Regions from separate parts of the Lactobacillus sp. UBA5813 genome, predicted to be linked through region 1. Evidence: predicted binding sites of a transcription regulator. Region 1 holds the regulator's gene; the other holds the start of a gene.
The links. The regulator HrcA, encoded in region 1, represses chaperone genes, less so after heat shock. The targets are predictions, from matches to a motif close to TTAGCACTCNNNNNNNNNGAGTGCTAA.

Region 1 (8,584 bases):
ATTTCTGATATTGACAAGCTTTACGATAAGCAAATGGAAGCAACTAAGAAGTCAAAGAACTTAGTTAAGCGTCCACCAGTAATTACGATCATGGGTCACGTTGACCATGGTAAAACTACTTTGCTTGACCGTTTGCGTCATACTCATGTTTCTGCTCACGAAGCTGGTGGTATTACTCAGAAGATCGGTGCTTATCAAGTTAGTCTTGATGACCGTTTGATCACTTTCTTGGATACTCCAGGACACGCAGCCTTCTCTAGCATGCGTGCACGTGGTGCTGAAATTACTGATATCGTTGTTTTGGTTGTTGCTGCCGATGACGGGGTAATGCCACAGACCATTGAAGCGATTGACCACGCTAAGAGTGCCAATGTTCCAATTATTGTTGCTATTAACAAGATGGATGTTCCAGGTGCCAACCCACAACACGTAACTGAACAATTGATGAAGTATGGTTTAATTCCAGAAGATTACGGTGGTGACACAATCTTCGTTAATATTTCAGCTAAGACTGGTCAAAACGTCGATGACTTGCTTCAAATGATTTTGCTTCAATCAGATGTGATGGAACTTAAGGCTGATCCAAAGCAAAAGGCAATCGGTACTGTTATTGAAGCTCGTTTGGACCGTGGACTCGGTTCAGTTGCCGACATTCTTGTTCAAGAAGGTACGCTTCATGTTGGTGATCCAATCGTTGTTGGTAACACCTTTGGTCGTGTAAGAACAATGACTAATGATCGTGGTCGCCAAGTTAAGAAGGCAACTCCATCTATGCCTGTTGAAATTACTGGCTTGAACGATGTACCTGAATCCGCTGATAAGATGGTTGTCTTCGATGATGAAAAGACTGCTCGTCAAGTTGGTGAAGAAAGAGCTCAACAAGCTTTGCAAAAGCAACGGGAAAATGTTACTCACGTTACTCTTGACAACCTCTTCGATACGATGAAGAAGGAAAACATGAAGGAAGTTGACATCGTTCTTAAGGCCGATGTTCAAGGTTCAGTAGAAGCATTGCAACAATCCTTTGAAAAGATTAACGTTGAAGGCGTAAGAGTAAATGTCATTCACTCAGGCGTAGGTGCCATTAATGAATCTGATGTAACTTTAGCCAGTGCTTCAAATGCCTTTATCATTGGTTTCAACGTTCGTTCAACTGCAACGGCAAAATCACAAGCTGATACTGATGGCGTTGACATTCGCTTGTACAGTGTCATTTACAAGGCAATTGATGACGTAACTGCCGCTATGAAGGGTATGCTTGAACCAACTTATGAAGAAAAGGTCATTGGTAACCTTACTGTTCGTGAAACTTGGAAAGTTTCTAAAGTTGGTACAATTGCTGGTTCCTTCGTTGATAAGGGTGTTGTCAAGAATGATTCCAAGATTAGAGTTATTCGTGATGGCATTGTTAAGTATGACGGTGAAATTGCTTCACTTAAGCGTTACAAAGATGACGCCAAGGAAGTTAAGCAAGGAAACGATTGTGGTTTAACAATCAAGGACTACAACGATATTAAAGTCGGTGACGAATTCGAAGTTTACGAAATGCAACAAGTTGAACCTAAGTAATTTTTAGGGAGGACAAAATGAAACATAGAATTGGTCGAGTTGAAGGAGAAATTCTTCGCGAACTAACTAAGATCTTGCAAAAGAACATTCGTGACCCCCGTCTTAGTGAAGTTACAATCACTGCGGTTGAATGTACGAATGATTTATCATATGCAACTGTTTACTACAGCCTTTTGACTGAAGATCCAGAAAAAGAGCAAGAAGTTGCTGAAGGCTTAGAGAAAGCTAAGGGCATGATGCGTCATTTACTTGGACAAGTACTGACTGTCTACAAAGTGCCTGAACTTATCTTTAAACGTGATAATTCAGTCAAATACGGTTCAAAGATTGACCGTTTGATTGCTGAAGTTAAAAAGCAAGATGCTGAGCGGAACAAATAATAAAGAAGCGCCGTTAGGCGCTTTTTTTCTTGGAAAAGGGTAAACAATGTTAAACGGAATTTTAGTAATCGATAAAGATCAGGGGATGACCAGTGCCGATGTTGTCTATCATTTGCGCAAGGCCCTGCACATTAAAAAGATCGGTCATGCGGGAACTTTAGATCCAGAAGTAACCGGCGTTTTGCCAATTGCCATTGGACAGGCCACCAAGTTGATCGAGTTGATGCATACCAGACCAAAAACTTATCAAGGAACAGGCCTGTTTGGCTACTGTACTGATTCATATGATACCGATGGTAAGATTTTGCAAGAAAAGAAGTTGGAAAGACCATTTAGCAAAGAGCAAATTCAAGCTGCAATGAATAGCTTTTTAGGTGAAATCGAGCAAGTGCCACCAATTTATTCAGCTGTCAAAGTTAACGGTAAACACTTATATGAATATGCTCGCGAAGGCATAGAAGTTGAAAGACCGAAAAGAACCGTTAAGATAGACAGATATCAATTGCTGAATCAGCCGCTGTTTGATCAAGAAAAAGGCCAGGAAAGCTTTGATTTTGAAGTCAAATGCAGCAAAGGCACTTATGTCAGAAGCTTGGTTAATGATTTAGGCGCAAAATTAGAGGAACCAGCTGTTATGACTTATCTTAGAAGGACAGGCAGTTCTGGTTTTGATCTCAGTCAGGCGGTAAAATTATCTAAGATTGAGTCCGACCCCGAAAATGCAAGCAAGCTGATTCAGCCGATTGATGCCTTTTTTAAAGATTACGAGACAATTGACTTATCTTTTGGCAAATGGCTTAAAGTCAAAAATGGGGCAACAATTGAATTAAAGACTGATGCAAAAAAAGTGGCTTTACGCTACAATGGAAAAGTCAAGGCAATATATCAACAAACTACGCATGGCTATCGACCTGATTTAATGTTATTGGCGAATGAATAAAAGTAGGAGGCCATCTTGAAAGTTGTAAATTTAACTTATCCGGTAGAAGACAAGATTGCTAAAAGTAAAATCGTGCTTGCGCTGGGCTTTTTTGATGGCGTGCATTTAGGACATCAGCATCTGATTAACGTTGCTAAAAATATTGCGGAAGAAAAACACTTGCCATTAGCGGTAATGACTTTTGACCGTCATCCGGTGGAGGTGTATGCTGATGATCATGCTTTTCAATACATCGATACCGTTGATGAAAAAGCAGAAAAGATGGCCAAGTTAGGTGTTGACTACTTTTTAATCATGAAATTTACGAAGCAATTTTCTCAAATTTCAGGACAAGACTTTGTCGATCATGTATTGGTAGCGTTAAATGCTGAAACGGTTGTTGCCGGTTTTGATTATACTTATGGTCCTAAAGACGTTGACAATATGGATAATTTGCCTGTCTTTGCTAAAAAGCGCTTTGAAATCATAAAGGTGCCAAAACAAACTTTTGATGGCAAAAAGATCGGCTCAACTGAAATCCGCAAGGCCATTGATGAAGGCAAAATGGAATTGGCCTATGATCTATTGGGTCACCATTACGTGATGAGTGGAATTATTGGTCATGGTAAACGCAATGGTCATAAGTTGGGCTTTCCAACTGCAAATTTAGTCTGGCAGAATAAAAAGGCAATTCCCAAAATTGGAGTTTATGCTACCAGAACGAAAGTTAACGGCCAATGGTACGAATCAATGACGAGTGTTGGCTATAATGTGACAATCGGACAAGAAAAGCGCATCTATATTGAATCGAATATTTTTAACTTTGATGAAGATGTGTATGGCAAACCGATGGAAATCAAATGGTATAAATACACTCGGGGTGAAATCAAATTCAATAGTTTGGCCGCTTTGAAGAAGCAGCTCAAGAAGGATCAAACCGAAATTAAAGCTTATTTTGCAAATCATCTTGATAAATAATTGATAAGGTGGTATATTTAACACATCAATTGAAATTTAATTTTAGAAAGAAGGATCGCCGTTGCGTCTTTAATCTTGCAATCAAAACATAGTTGAATTTAATTCTTTTAATTAAGGAGATACTATGCACTTTTGGCAAGATTAAAGGTAGACGGGATGCTTCTTTTTTTCATACGAAAAGAATGAGAGAGTCTGTGCTTGCTGGAAGTGCAGACTCTCTTTTTGCGTGAGATGATTTGATGAGCACAATAAAGATTACAAAACTCTCTTTTAGATATGAAGATTCCAGTGACAATATTTTTTATGACTTAAATCTGAATTTGGATAGCAGTTGGAAATTAGGTTTAGTAGGTCGAAATGGAAGAGGCAAGACTACTTTTTTGAATTTGCTGAGAGGTAAACTGAAAGGTTTAGGTCAGATTCAAAGCAAGCTCAGTTTTTCATATTTTCCTGTTGAAATAAATAATCCTGACAATATTACTTTGTATGAATTACAAGATCAAACCTCTTTTGAACAGTGGGAACTTAAACGTGAATTAAACTTGATGGATGCTGATCCCAATCTGCTTTGGCAACCTTTTGATACTTTAAGCGGTGGCGAACAGACCAAGGTATTACTCGCTTTGTCATTTACTAATAAGGATGCTTTTCCATTAATCGATGAGCCAACTGATCATTTGGATGAGGATAGCCGCGAGCAGGTTGTCCAATATCTTAAGAAGCATGATAAGGGTTATATCGTTGTTAGCCACGACCGTGATTTCTTGAATCAGGTGACCGACCATATCTTGGCTATTGAAAATACCGAAATTCATTTATATCAGGGTAATTATGCTGCTTATGAGGATACGAAAAATAAGCGCGATGAATTTAACCGTGAAAAGAATGCCAAGCTGAAAGGCAAAATCAAATCTTTAAATAATAAGAGCGTTCAGTTTAATAATTGGTCAGATAGTATCGAAGCCCAAAAGTACTGTGGAATGAAAACACAACACATTCTTAATAGAAGAACAAGACTGAACAAAGGAGCAATTGGTCATGCTGCAGAAAAAATGATGCGTAAAGCTAAAAATGTTGAGCACCGAATGGACAAAGCACTTAATGAGAAAAAAGGCCTCATGACCAACATCGAAGATGTGCCAGACTTAACAATGAATTTTCATCCGAATTATCATCAAATTTTGTTAGAAACACAGCATCTAAATTTAGAAATCCAAGGAAAGAAGCTTTTCCAGGATTTAAACTTGGTAGTCCAAAATCATTGTGTAGTTTCGCTTGAAGGCAAAAATGGCTCAGGTAAATCAACGTTTTTAAAACTGCTACTGGGACAGGCAAGGGACGTCAGTTATCAAGGCAAGTTTGAGCTTACAAACGGCCTATCGATTTCGTATTTGCCACAGGATTTTACTGAGTATACTGGGACTTTGAAAGAATTTGCGAATAAGCAAAAAATTTCTTATGAAGAGCTGCTAAATAATCTCAAGAAGATGGGTTTTCCAAGAGAAAGTTTTTCTACCAAGATTGAAGAGATGAGCATGGGTCAGCAAAAGCGTGTTGCGATAGCTAAATCATTAGTTGAACCAGCTGACTTATATTTATGGGATGAACCGGCAAATTATCTTGACGTTTTTAATCAGGATCAATTGATTAAACTGCTTAAGGAAAATAAGCCAGCTATGCTATTGGTTGAACACGACCAGTACTTTATTCAGCAGGTGACAGGCCGTCGGATTCATCTTAAAACTTTAACTTATAAAAAAGTCTAAAGAAAATTAGCACTCGTGTTGCAATACTGCTAGTTTTTAGTATAATATAATTTGTTAGCACCTGAGAGATACGAGTGCTAAAAGTGAGGGCGATGTTTATGTTGACCGAGCGTCAAGAATTAATACTAAAAACAATCATTCAGGATTTCACGCGTACTAACGAACCTGTCGGTTCAAAAACCGTGATGACACAGCTACCAATCAAAGTATCAAGTGCCACGATTAGAAACGAAATGGCAGTACTGGAAGACCAAGGCTTAATTGAAAAAACGCACTCTTCCAGCGGCCGGATTCCTTCTAGTGATGGTTATCGTTATTATCTTGATAATTTGGTTGTACCGTTGCAGCTTTCTGAATCAGTTTACAATCAAATAGTTGATCAATTAGATCGACCATTTCATCAAGTCAATGAAATTATGCAGGAAGCAGCAAAAATCCTTTCAGATTTGACCAATTACACTGCTTTTGCAGAAGGACCGGAAAGTCACGATGTAACGATTACGGGCTTTAGAATAGTGCCTCTTTCTAATCGTCAAATTATGGCGATCTTGGTCACCAGCGATGGCAATGTACAAAATCAGATTTATGCTTTACCGCACAATGTTCATGGCGATGAAATTGAAAAAGCAGTCAGAATGATCAATGATCAGCTAGTTGGCAAAAGATTGAAAGAAGTAACGCCAAGCTTGCTGAAGGCTTTGTCTTCAAAGAGCGTTGGTGGTGAGCATGCCGGCGAACTATTATCATTAGTTGAAGATGTGATCAAAGATGCAGCCAGCGAGCAAATGTATGTCGATGGCCGAATTAATCTTTTGAATAATGCTTCTGAAAATGATGTTAAAGATTTGCGTTCGCTATATGAATTAGTTGATCACAATGATCTGATCTCTGAATTATTAAATTGCAGTCCAGAAAAGGACAGCAAATATCCGGTTCAAGTAAGACTGGGTTCAGAACTTCCAGATGAATTGATTAAAAATTATAGTTTGCTGACTGCAGAATACAGCGTTGGTGATCACGGCAAAGGCACAATCGCTTTACTGGGACCAACCAATATGCCATATTCACAAATGATCGGTTTGCTTGAATACTTTAGAAACGAGCTAGCCAAGAAATTGCTCGATTATTATGGAAAATTTCAATAGACAATAAAGGAGGTTAGCCGTGAGTAAAGAAGAATTTCCAAGTGAAAAGAACTTGGATAAGGATAAAGAAGTTCCTAAAAAGGCTAAGACTGAAGATAAGAAGAAAAAGGGCGAAGCAAAGAAGGCCGATGATAATGCTAAAAAGCTAGAAGCTGAAATTGCTGCCTTGAAAGAAAAGAATAAGGAACTTGAAGATAAATACCTGCGTAGCGTAGCTGAGATTCAAAATGCTCAAAACCGCTATTCAAAGGAAAGAGCTCAACTTATCAAGTATGAATCACAAAGCTTGGCAAAAGATGTTTTGCCAGCCATGGACAATTTGGAAAGAGCATTAAGCGTAAAAGCTGACGATGCTGCTTCTAAGCAACTCCAAAAGGGTGTTCAAATGACTTTGGATTCACTTGTCAAAGCCATGAAAGCCCATGGCATCGTTGAGATCGATGCTGAAGGCGTAGAATTTGATCCGACATTGCATCAAGCTGTTCAAACAGTTGCTGCTAAAGATGATGATCAAAAAGGCCACGTTGTTCAGGTTTTACAAAAAGGATATCAATATAAAGACCGTACACTTAGACCAGCAATGGTTGTAGTTGCACAATAGAAGAGAGGAGTTTAACTTATGTCAAAAGTTATTGGTATTGACTTAGGTACTACCAACTCAGCAGTTGCAGTACTTGAAGGTAAAGAACCAAAAATTATCACTAATCCAGAAGGTAACCGTACTACTCCTTCTGTAGTTGCATTTAAGAATGGCGATATTCAAGTTGGTGACGTTGCAAAGCGTCAAGCAATTACCAACCCAAACACTATTGTTTCAATTAAGCGTCACATGGGTGAAGCTGATTACAAAGTTAAGGTTGGCGACAAGGAATACACTCCACAAGAAATCTCAGCCTTTATTTTGCAATACATCAAGAAGTTCTCAGAAGACTACTTGGGTGAAAAAGTAACAGACGCTGTTATTACTGTTCCTGCTTACTTTAACGATGCACAACGTCAAGCTACTAAGGATGCTGGTAAGATCGCTGGCTTGAACGTTAAGAGAATTATCAACGAACCAACTGCTTCAGCTTTAGCCTTTGGCCTTAACAAGGACCAAGATGAAAAAGTTTTGGTTTACGACCTTGGTGGTGGTACTTTCGATGTTTCCATCCTTCAATTAGGTGACGGTGTCTTCCAAGTATTGTCAACTAACGGTGATACTCACCTTGGTGGTGATGACTTTGATAAAGCCATCATGGATTGGTTGATCCAAAACTTTAAGGATGAAAATGGCGTTGACTTGTCTAAGGATAAGATGGCAATGCAACGTTTAAAGGATGCCGCAGAAAAGGCTAAGAAGGACTTGTCAGGCGTATCATCAACTCACATTTCTCTTCCATTCATTTCTGCCGGTGAATCAGGTCCACTTCACCTTGAAGCTGATTTAACTCGTGCTAAGTTTGATGAATTGACTGATGACTTGGTACAAAAGACCAAGATCCCATTTGACAACGCTTTAAAGGATGCCGGCTTGACTGTAAATGACATCGACAAGGTTATCTTAAACGGTGGTTCAACTCGTATTCCAGCCGTTCAAAAAGCTGTTAAGGAATGGTCTGGCAAGGAACCTGACCACTCAATCAACCCTGACGAAGCTGTTGCTTTGGGTGCAGCTATTCAAGGTGGTGTTATCTCAGGTGACGTTAAGGACATCGTTTTGCTTGATGTTACTCCATTGTCACTTGGTATTGAAACCATGGGTGGCGTCTTTACTAAGTTAATTGATAGAAACACTACTATTCCAACTTCAAAGAGTCAAATCTTCTCAACTGCAGCAGATAACCA
Region 2 (8,584 bases), on a different contig from region 1:
GTGGCACAAAAACTTGGCAGTTTTTCTTATTGCACTGTGGCTACCAACCGTGCATTAGAGGAATATCATGCAATCAAAATTGCATATGGCAATAAGAAAGCTCGTCGTTTTCTGCGGGAATTGCAGCAGAAGTTGAATGAAGAAGCAGTTTTTTGTCCGCTTGAATTGTCAGAAAAAGTAATTCAAAAGCTAAATTTAAATGTTGAAAAGATCAATCAATTGCGTTCTAGTGACTACGTCAAGGATTCAATTACACAAGATCGTAATTTAGCAGCTCAATGGAATATTAAGAAAACCCCGACAACGGTCATTTTTAATGAAAATGATGCTTCGGAAAGCGGAATTTTATTAGAAGGATTAATTAACGAAGATGAATTAGCTAATATCTTCAGACCTCAGCCTTCTATTCAACCCAAAAATTCATTTACAGAATTATTTTCAGCCAACCATTTGCGTTTAATCTAGCGCGGTTGGCTTTTTTTGTAGATAAAAACTGACGGCATCAATCTGTCCTGGTTTGCGCCATTTTTGAAAAATCTCTGCTGGCAAGTCTTCTAGAGTAAAATGATGATCATACAACTGGACCGCAATTCTTAAGCCAAATTCAGTTTTGGTACGCACCTGCTGTCTCAAATATTCCTCCTGCTTTTGAGAATTAACAGTAAATTTTTTAAAAACAGGTTTAAAATCCCAAAATTTTTTGACGCCAAATTCATCTAAACTAAATCTAGCTTGTTGATAACGAAGTTTCCTAGTAACTGGTTCTTGCCAGATATTATATTTTAGGCACAATTGATTTTTCTGCGGGTCAACTTCCAAATAGTAGCAACCCCAGCGTTGACTTTCACGGAAAAAGATCAATTGCTTCTTTTTTATTCGCTGCTTCAAATAATGTCGGCTACCAACAATCCACAAATCCAGTACATTAATTTTTTGATATAGCCGATGTCGCTTGTTAAATTCGGCATCAGACAGAGGCGCACACTGAACTTCAAGTGCGAGTTTGCTTGACACAAGCACATCCGCTCTAAGCTGCCCATCAGCGAGCGGAATTTCTGTTTGCGCAGGAAAGCCTGCCGCTGTAAAGGCTGCTTTTAACAGCATTTTGGAATTATGATGCTCTTCTTTTTCACCTTGCCCGTCCTGATAGTGAATCCAATGTTTAAAAAATGCCGCCTTCGATTGGGAGACAATCAGTATCACCCCTTTTTGACAATGCGGACAACGATATTCGTCACTATTTAATTTTTTTATTTTCAGACGAACCAGTCCCGCCTCTTCTATGGCTAAAACAAGTTTTTCATTCAGTAATGCTGCATACAAATTAATCACCCATTTATTAAATACGAAAAAAAGAGCAGAATTTTTCTGCTCTTTTTCTTCTTTAATAATTCTTAATTTTTAACGACTTTGTTGTTTAAAATAATGACGCAAATTGCCTAACGCATCTCGTTCAATAATGCATTTGCCTTCATCCTGCACCATTTTCATTTGATCATCAGTGATTTTAATGCCATATTCATTCGCAATTGCCCAAGCATCTGCTGGATTTAATTCAGTATAATCTTCATTTAAAAATGATAATTTGATGAAATAAGATCCTTTGAAGAAATAAAGGCTTGAAGCCAGATCACTGGCATGCAAACTGTCAGCCAATTCAACGGCTTCGCCTAAATCCTTGAATTGGTAGCAATGACTGCTTTGAAACTTCCAGTAGGCGTTTTTGGCCTGTGGTGAGACAAAACTGTCATTTTCAACGCTTACGGGATCAACTTCTGTTTTTGCATCATCATCAGGATTTAAATCAAAGAAGCTTCTTCTAAGTTCATCATGATTTTCACTTGTTTCAGGTTGCGGATTATTGTCCCCGAGCATTTTTTGCAAATCGTTGTTATTTGCGTTTTTGACTTTGCTGATTAACAAATCTAATCCACTATTATTAGGCATTATTTGAAAAGAAACAGGCGTATCTTTAGCAAAAGTGTGATCGGTATCAACTTCTGACAAAATTGAATAGAAGAAATGCTGAATCATTTCTTTATTGCCTAGCAAATCTAAAACTTTTAAACCGCGTGCGACAAGTTCTTCCTTATCAATTCGAACACGAATTGTATTTTCATCAATATGTTCAACTTGCATTTAATTCACCTCCGGTTTTTCGTTAGTTATATAGTACTATACTACAATATTTTTTAAATAAAACAAAAGCGTTAGTTAATCAAAACTAGCGCTTAAAAATTATAAATCAGCAATTTTTTGGGCTTCAGCTAGTTCTAAACGACGAACCTTACGAGGCAAGAAACGACGAATTTCATCTTCATTGTAACCAACTTGAAGTCGACGATCATCCATAATAATTGGTCTTCTTAATAAACTTGGATTCTTTTCTAGCAAGTCAAGCAACTTATCAATAGATAAATCATCCAAATTAATTTTCAATTGTTGAAAGGCTCTTGAGCGAGTCGAAATAATTTCTTCAGTTCCATTTTCAGTCATGCGCAAGATTTGAAGAAGCTCACGTTTGGTTAATGGCTCAGAAAAAATATTTCTTTCCTTGTATGGAATGTTGTGCTTCTCAAGCCAAGCCTTTGCTTTGCGACATGAAGTACAACTAGGAGATACATATAAATCTACCATTTTTTCACGCTCCTCAGAACAAATAATCGTATACGCTTTTTCGTGTTTTATTAAGTATAACACATTTACTTTCTTTTTGTAAGTCACAATTAATTTATTTTTAACAAATTATGTTTAATCAATTGTATGTTCTAAGAATACCTGGATTTCGTGAAGAAAGTGTGAATTTTTATATAAGAGCAGCTTAAAAAAGACATAAAAAAAGCATTTGAGTATAAAACTCGAATGCTTTTCGCTTTATTATTTGTTAAGCCTTGCCATAAAGTCATTAACCAACTTTTCGTTATCTTCAGCAGTTTCTGAAACATAACATGCTTTGTTAGCTAATTCCTTAAGATCAGCAGTACTTAACTTTTTCATTAAGCTTCTGATTCTCAAGATTGAAGTTGCACTCATTGAATATTCATCAAGTCCCATTGAAAGCAAAATTGGGAACATGGTGTTATCACCAGCAGCTTCACCACACATACCACACCAAATACCATTTTCGTGGGCACTATCAATAGTGTGCTTAATCAAGCGTAATACTGATGGGTTGCATGGTTGGTACAAGTAATAAACGTTATCGTTACCACGGTCAGCAGCCATAGTGTATTGGATAAGGTCGTTAGTACCAATTGAGAAGAAGTCAACTTCTTTAGCAAATTGATCAGCCAAAATAGCAGCAGCAGGAACTTCGATCATCATACCAACTTGTAAGTCGTCTCCGATCTTAACGCCCTTCTTGATCAATTTGTCTTTTTCTTCATTCAAGATGCCTTTAGCTTGACGTAATTCTGCTAAGGTACCAATCATTGGGAACATAATACCCAACTTGCCGTAAGCAGATGCACGAAGCAAAGCTCTTAATTGCGTACGGAAAATGTTCTCGTTCTTAAGTGAAAGTCTAATAGCACGAACACCTAAGAATGGGTTCATTTCTTGTGGCAAATCCCAGTAATCAAGGTGCTTGTCACCACCAATATCCATAGTTCTGATGATAACTTGCTTGCCCTTCATACCTTCGATAACAGCCTTGTAAGCTTCAAATTGGTCATCTTCGGTTGGAAAGTCTGAAGAATCCATGTACAAGAATTCAGTTCTGTACAAACCAACAGCTTCAGCACCGTTTTCATGAACGCCAGGCATATCATTTGGAGTACCAATGTTGGCTGCAATAGTAAATTTCTTACCATCAGCAGTAACTGAAGGTTCATCCTTCAATTTAGCCCATTCAGCCTTTTGTTTAAGGAAGTCTTCACCTTTTTGCTTGTATTCAGCAACTTGGTCATCGCTTGGTTCAACGATTGCAACACCGTCTAAGCCATCAGCGATCATGTTTTGACCATCCTTAATATCTTTGGTAATTGAACCAGTACCAACTACGGCTGGCAATTCCAATGAACGAGCCATGATTGCTGAGTGAGCGGTACGACCACCAACATCAGTAACAAAGCCCTTAACGTATTTCTTGTTAAGTTGTGCAGTATCACTTGGAGTCAAGTCATGAGCAACAACGATTACTTCGTGATCAATTGAAGCAGGGTTTGGTAACTTCTTACCAAGAAGGTGTGCCATGATACGCTTTGAAACATCACGTACATCGGCAGCACGTTCTTGCATATAAGGGTTATCAGTCATACCCTCAAAAATCTTGATAAATTTTTGAGCAGTTTCGTCCAATGCAGCTTCAGCATTAATGCTGGAGTTCTTAATTTCAGTTTCAATAGCACCAGTGAATTCTGGGTCATTCAAAATCATTAAGTGAGCCTCAAAAACTTGAGCTCCTTTTTCACCTAAACTCTTCTTAGCTACATCACGGATTTTTTCCACTTCAGCAGTTGAATCAGAAACAGCCTTCTTGTAACGACTTACTTCTGAATCAACATCATTAATTGAATATTTAGTGAATGAAAGATCAGGCTCAACAAGAAGATAAGCTGGAGCAACAGCAATACCGTCACTTGCAGCAATTCCTTTTAAAGTCTTGGTCATTATTCAGCTAAACCTTCTTTTTTCATAGTATCTGCAATTGCGTCTAATGCGTCTTTTTCATCGTCACCTTCAGCAGTGATAGTAACATCAGCGTTTTTACCAACACCAAGTGACATAACACCCATGATTGACTTTAAGTTTACAGACTTGCCGTTGTATTCCAAGTTAACGTCTGAACCAAACTTTGAAGCAGCTTGCACCAACAAAGTAGCTGGACGTGCATGAATACCAGTTTCTGCAATAATGTGAAAATCGCGTTTTTCCATTTTGAATATCTCCTTTAATTTTAAACAAATTAATCGGTAATAAATACCCATCCGAATGATAGGTTATCATTTTTTTGCCGTTAGCACAACAATTATGTAACAGTTTACATTATTTAGTCATCGCTCTTGTTGGCGGTATATATAATTGTACCGCCTCTTTCAGCACGACCAGTAATATTTTGTCTTTTTCCATAGTTTCGCAATGCTGCTTGAAAGTCGAAAGCATCTTTTGGCTCTACTTTATATTCTTTCAATTCGCCGCTGACTATTTGGTCAAGAATCTTTTGATAGTCCATTTACATCACCGCTCTCAATCTTGAGTTTATAATTTCCGACCTTTTTATTCTACTTCATTCAAAATGACTAATGCAATAATCTTATTTTCAGGTAAAAATCACTTTCTTTATTAATAAGGTATATTTTTCTTTTTTAATATTCGATTGTAATGCTTAGCACTTGACTTTAAAGAGTGCTAATTTTACAATTTGTGTATGTTTAAAGCGAAAGGCGGTAATATTATTGCTTTGTCAAAACTGTCACAAGCGGCTAGCCTCCATCCATCTTTATGCAAAGGTAAATGGTCAGAGCCGTGAAATTGATTTATGTCAACACTGTTATCAAGAATTAAGAAATGAACAAGGAAATTTAAGTAATTTAGGTAATATCAATATGAATAACGATAATAATGAATTCTTTGGCGACTTTGATGACCTATTCAATGCCATTAATGGCAATAACTCAAATGCCGCAAACAATAATAATATGAATAATCAAGGACCCGAAATGCAAATGGGCGGTGGAAATGCCGGAAACGGTGGTCGTTCTCTGCTTGATCAATATGGTACTGATCTTACTGCCCTTGCTAAAAAAGGAAAAATTGACCCAGTAATCGGACGTGATCAAGAAATTTCACGTGTTATTGAGATTTTAAACAGAAGAACCAAAAACAACCCTGTTTTAATCGGTGAAGCCGGTGTCGGTAAGACCGCTGTTGTTGAAGGATTAGCTCAACAAATTGTTGATGGTTCCGTCCCTGCTAAATTGCAAGATAAGAAAATTATTTCATTAAATGTTGTTTCATTAGTACAAGGAACTGGCTTTCGTGGTCAATTCGAACAAAGAATGGAACAATTAATCAAAGAATTGGAATCTAGAAAAGATGTTATTCTCTTCATTGATGAAATTCATGAAATCGTTGGTGCAGGTAATGCTGAAGGCGGAATGGATGCCGGCAACATTATTAAGCCAGCTTTAGCTCGTGGCGAACTACAATTAGTTGGTGCAACTACGATTAAAGAATACCGTGAAATTGAAAAGGATTCTGCTTTGGCACGTCGTTTCCAACCTGTAGAAGTTAAAGAGCCTTCAATTGATGAAACGATCAGAATCTTAAAAGGCATTCAAAAGCGCTACGAAGATTATCACCACGTTAAATATACCGATAAGGCCATTGAAGCAGCTGTCAAGCTTTCTGCTCGCTACATTCAAGACCGTTTCTTGCCAGACAAAGCCATTGACCTTCTTGATGAAGCTGGTTCAAGAATGAATTTGACTATTCCTTACATTGATCAAGATAAGATGAAGGAAAGAATTAAAGTAGCAGAAGAATTAAAGCAAGAAGCTTTAAAGAATGAAGATTATGAAAAGGCTGCCTACTACCGCGATCAAATCGAAAAGTATGACAAGATGAAGGATCAAAAGGTTGACCCTGATAAAGCTCCTATCATTACTGATAAGATCATGGACAAGATTGTTGAGGAAAAGACTAACATTCCAGTTGGCGATATTCAAAAGCAAGAAGAAAACCAATTGAAAAACTTGGCCAGTGATTTGAAGAGTAAAGTTATCGGACAAGACGAGGCCGTTGATCAAGTTGCTCGGGCAATTCGTCGTAACAGAATTGGTTTCAACAAGTCCGGCAGACCAATCGGCTCCTTCCTCTTCGTAGGACCTACTGGTGTTGGGAAGACTGAACTTGCCAAACAACTTGCTAAGCAAATGTTTGGTTCTGAAGATGCGATGATTCGTTTCGACATGTCCGAATACATGGAACAATATTCAGTTTCTAAATTGATCGGTTCAGCTCCTGGTTATGTAGGCTACGAAGAAGCTGGTCAATTAACTGAACAAGTTCGGCACAATCCATATAGCTTGATTTTGCTTGATGAAATTGAAAAGGCAAATCCTGATGTCATGAACCTCTTCTTGCAAATTCTTGACGATGGTCGTTTAACCGACTCACAAGGCAGAACTGTTTCCTTTAAAGATACAATCATCATCATGACCTCTAATGCTGGTCAAGGAATCAGTACTGCCAGTGTTGGTTTTGCTGCTGAAAACAGTGATGAAGATCAAGATTCTGCGAGAAGCGCAATGACGCAATACTTCAAGCCAGAGTTTTTGAACCGGCTTGATGATGTCATTGAATTTAATAAATTAACTAAGAAGGACTTGATCAAAATCGTCAACTTGATGCTCAACAACACCAACAACATGGTTAAGGATCAAGGCTTGCATATTGATGTCACTGACAAGGCAAAGGAAAAGCTTGTTGACGATGGCTTCAATCCTACTATGGGTGCTCGTCCGCTTCGCAGAACCATCCAAGAAGAAATCGAAGACAATGTTGCCGAATTCAAGCTTGATCATCCAAGCAGCAAGAATCTTTTGGCAGATGTCAAAGACAACAAGATTGTTATCAGTGATGAAGATCAAGCTGCCGAAGATAAGTAAAAAGGCACTTTAACGCGTAAAAAAGGAGAACAGATTGTTCTCCTTTTTTTCATGTATTTTTGTAAATAAAGTATCAAAATTAGTTTATACTATAGATGATGAAAGTTTGAACAGAAACGGGTGAAATCCATGCATTTAATAGATGTAACCAACAGTTATGCAGAATTAGTTCACAGTCAGCTTAATACTACTGATGCAACTTATGTAAAGGTTTACTCTTTAGGAAATACTTCGGTTATCTACACAGAGAGCCAAGATTCAATCGGTATTGCTTTGGAAAACCACGATCGTCGCATCCTTGAAAAAGAAGTTGAATTTGTGATCAATCGGTTAGTTAAAGACCCAAACGTCAGTTATACATTAACCGTAGACAAAAGTCGGCATGTTATCGAAATTCATATCGATAAATAAATGCAAAAACCTGGAAGCTGAGCTTCCAGGTTTTTTCTTTCCTATAATTTTTCTGTTAGTTTAACATCTGGATATTTATCCTTAAAGAATCTTTCGGCAAATTTATTTTCAAACAGGAATAAAGGATTGCCATATCGGTCCTTAACTAGCAAATTACGCATGTTAGACATTGATGGATCCAATTGATCCGGATCAATCCAACGAGCAACACGGTGACCAATACTTGTCATTTCAACTTCAGAATTATATTCATTTTGCATTCTGAATTTAAAAACTTCAAATTGCAATTGACCAACTGCCCCAAGAATATATTCATCCGTCTGATAATTACGATAAAGCTGAATTGTTCCTTCTTGAACCAGTTGATTCATCCCTTTGTGGAAAGATTTTTGCTTCATCACGTTTTTGGCAGTTACACGCATGAATAATTCAGGTGTAAATTCCGGCAATGGTGGATAAACAATTTTACGCTTTCCAGAATAAATACTATCGCCAATCTGGAAATTGCCAGTGTCATATAAACCAACAATATCACCAGCTACCGCATCGCTAACTTGTACTCG

Region 2: B2008_RS07775 (ATP-dependent Clp protease ATP-binding subunit) is a predicted target of HrcA. The motif match lies at 5,327-5,353, and genes of this name have one in related genera.

The regions. Positions count from the first base shown of each region.
Region 1 is NZ_DICZ01000015.1:16,466-25,049, reverse strand. It holds gene infB (translation initiation factor IF-2) at 1-1,569, shown strand, start outside; gene B2008_RS02805 (ribosome-binding factor A) at 1,587-1,949, shown strand; gene truB (tRNA pseudouridine(55) synthase TruB) at 1,996-2,889, shown strand; gene ribF (riboflavin biosynthesis protein RibF) at 2,905-3,846, shown strand; gene abc-f (ribosomal protection-like ABC-F family protein) at 4,086-5,612, shown strand; gene hrcA (heat-inducible transcriptional repressor HrcA) at 5,711-6,757, shown strand; gene grpE (nucleotide exchange factor GrpE) at 6,777-7,358, shown strand; gene dnaK (molecular chaperone DnaK) at 7,377-8,584, shown strand, end outside.
Region 2 is NZ_DICZ01000044.1:65,166-73,749, reverse strand. It holds gene B2008_RS07810 (DsbA family protein) at 1-465, shown strand, start outside; gene B2008_RS07805 (competence protein CoiA family protein) at 457-1,323, opposite strand; gene B2008_RS07800 (adaptor protein MecA) at 1,402-2,139, opposite strand; gene spxA (transcriptional regulator SpxA) at 2,239-2,637, opposite strand; gene ptsP (phosphoenolpyruvate--protein phosphotransferase) at 2,878-4,611, opposite strand; gene B2008_RS07785 (phosphocarrier protein HPr) at 4,611-4,877, opposite strand; gene B2008_RS07780 (hypothetical protein) at 4,991-5,173, opposite strand; gene B2008_RS07775 (ATP-dependent Clp protease ATP-binding subunit) at 5,397-7,610, shown strand; gene B2008_RS07770 (DUF1827 family protein) at 7,740-8,021, shown strand; gene B2008_RS07765 (peptide chain release factor 3) at 8,063-8,584, opposite strand, start outside.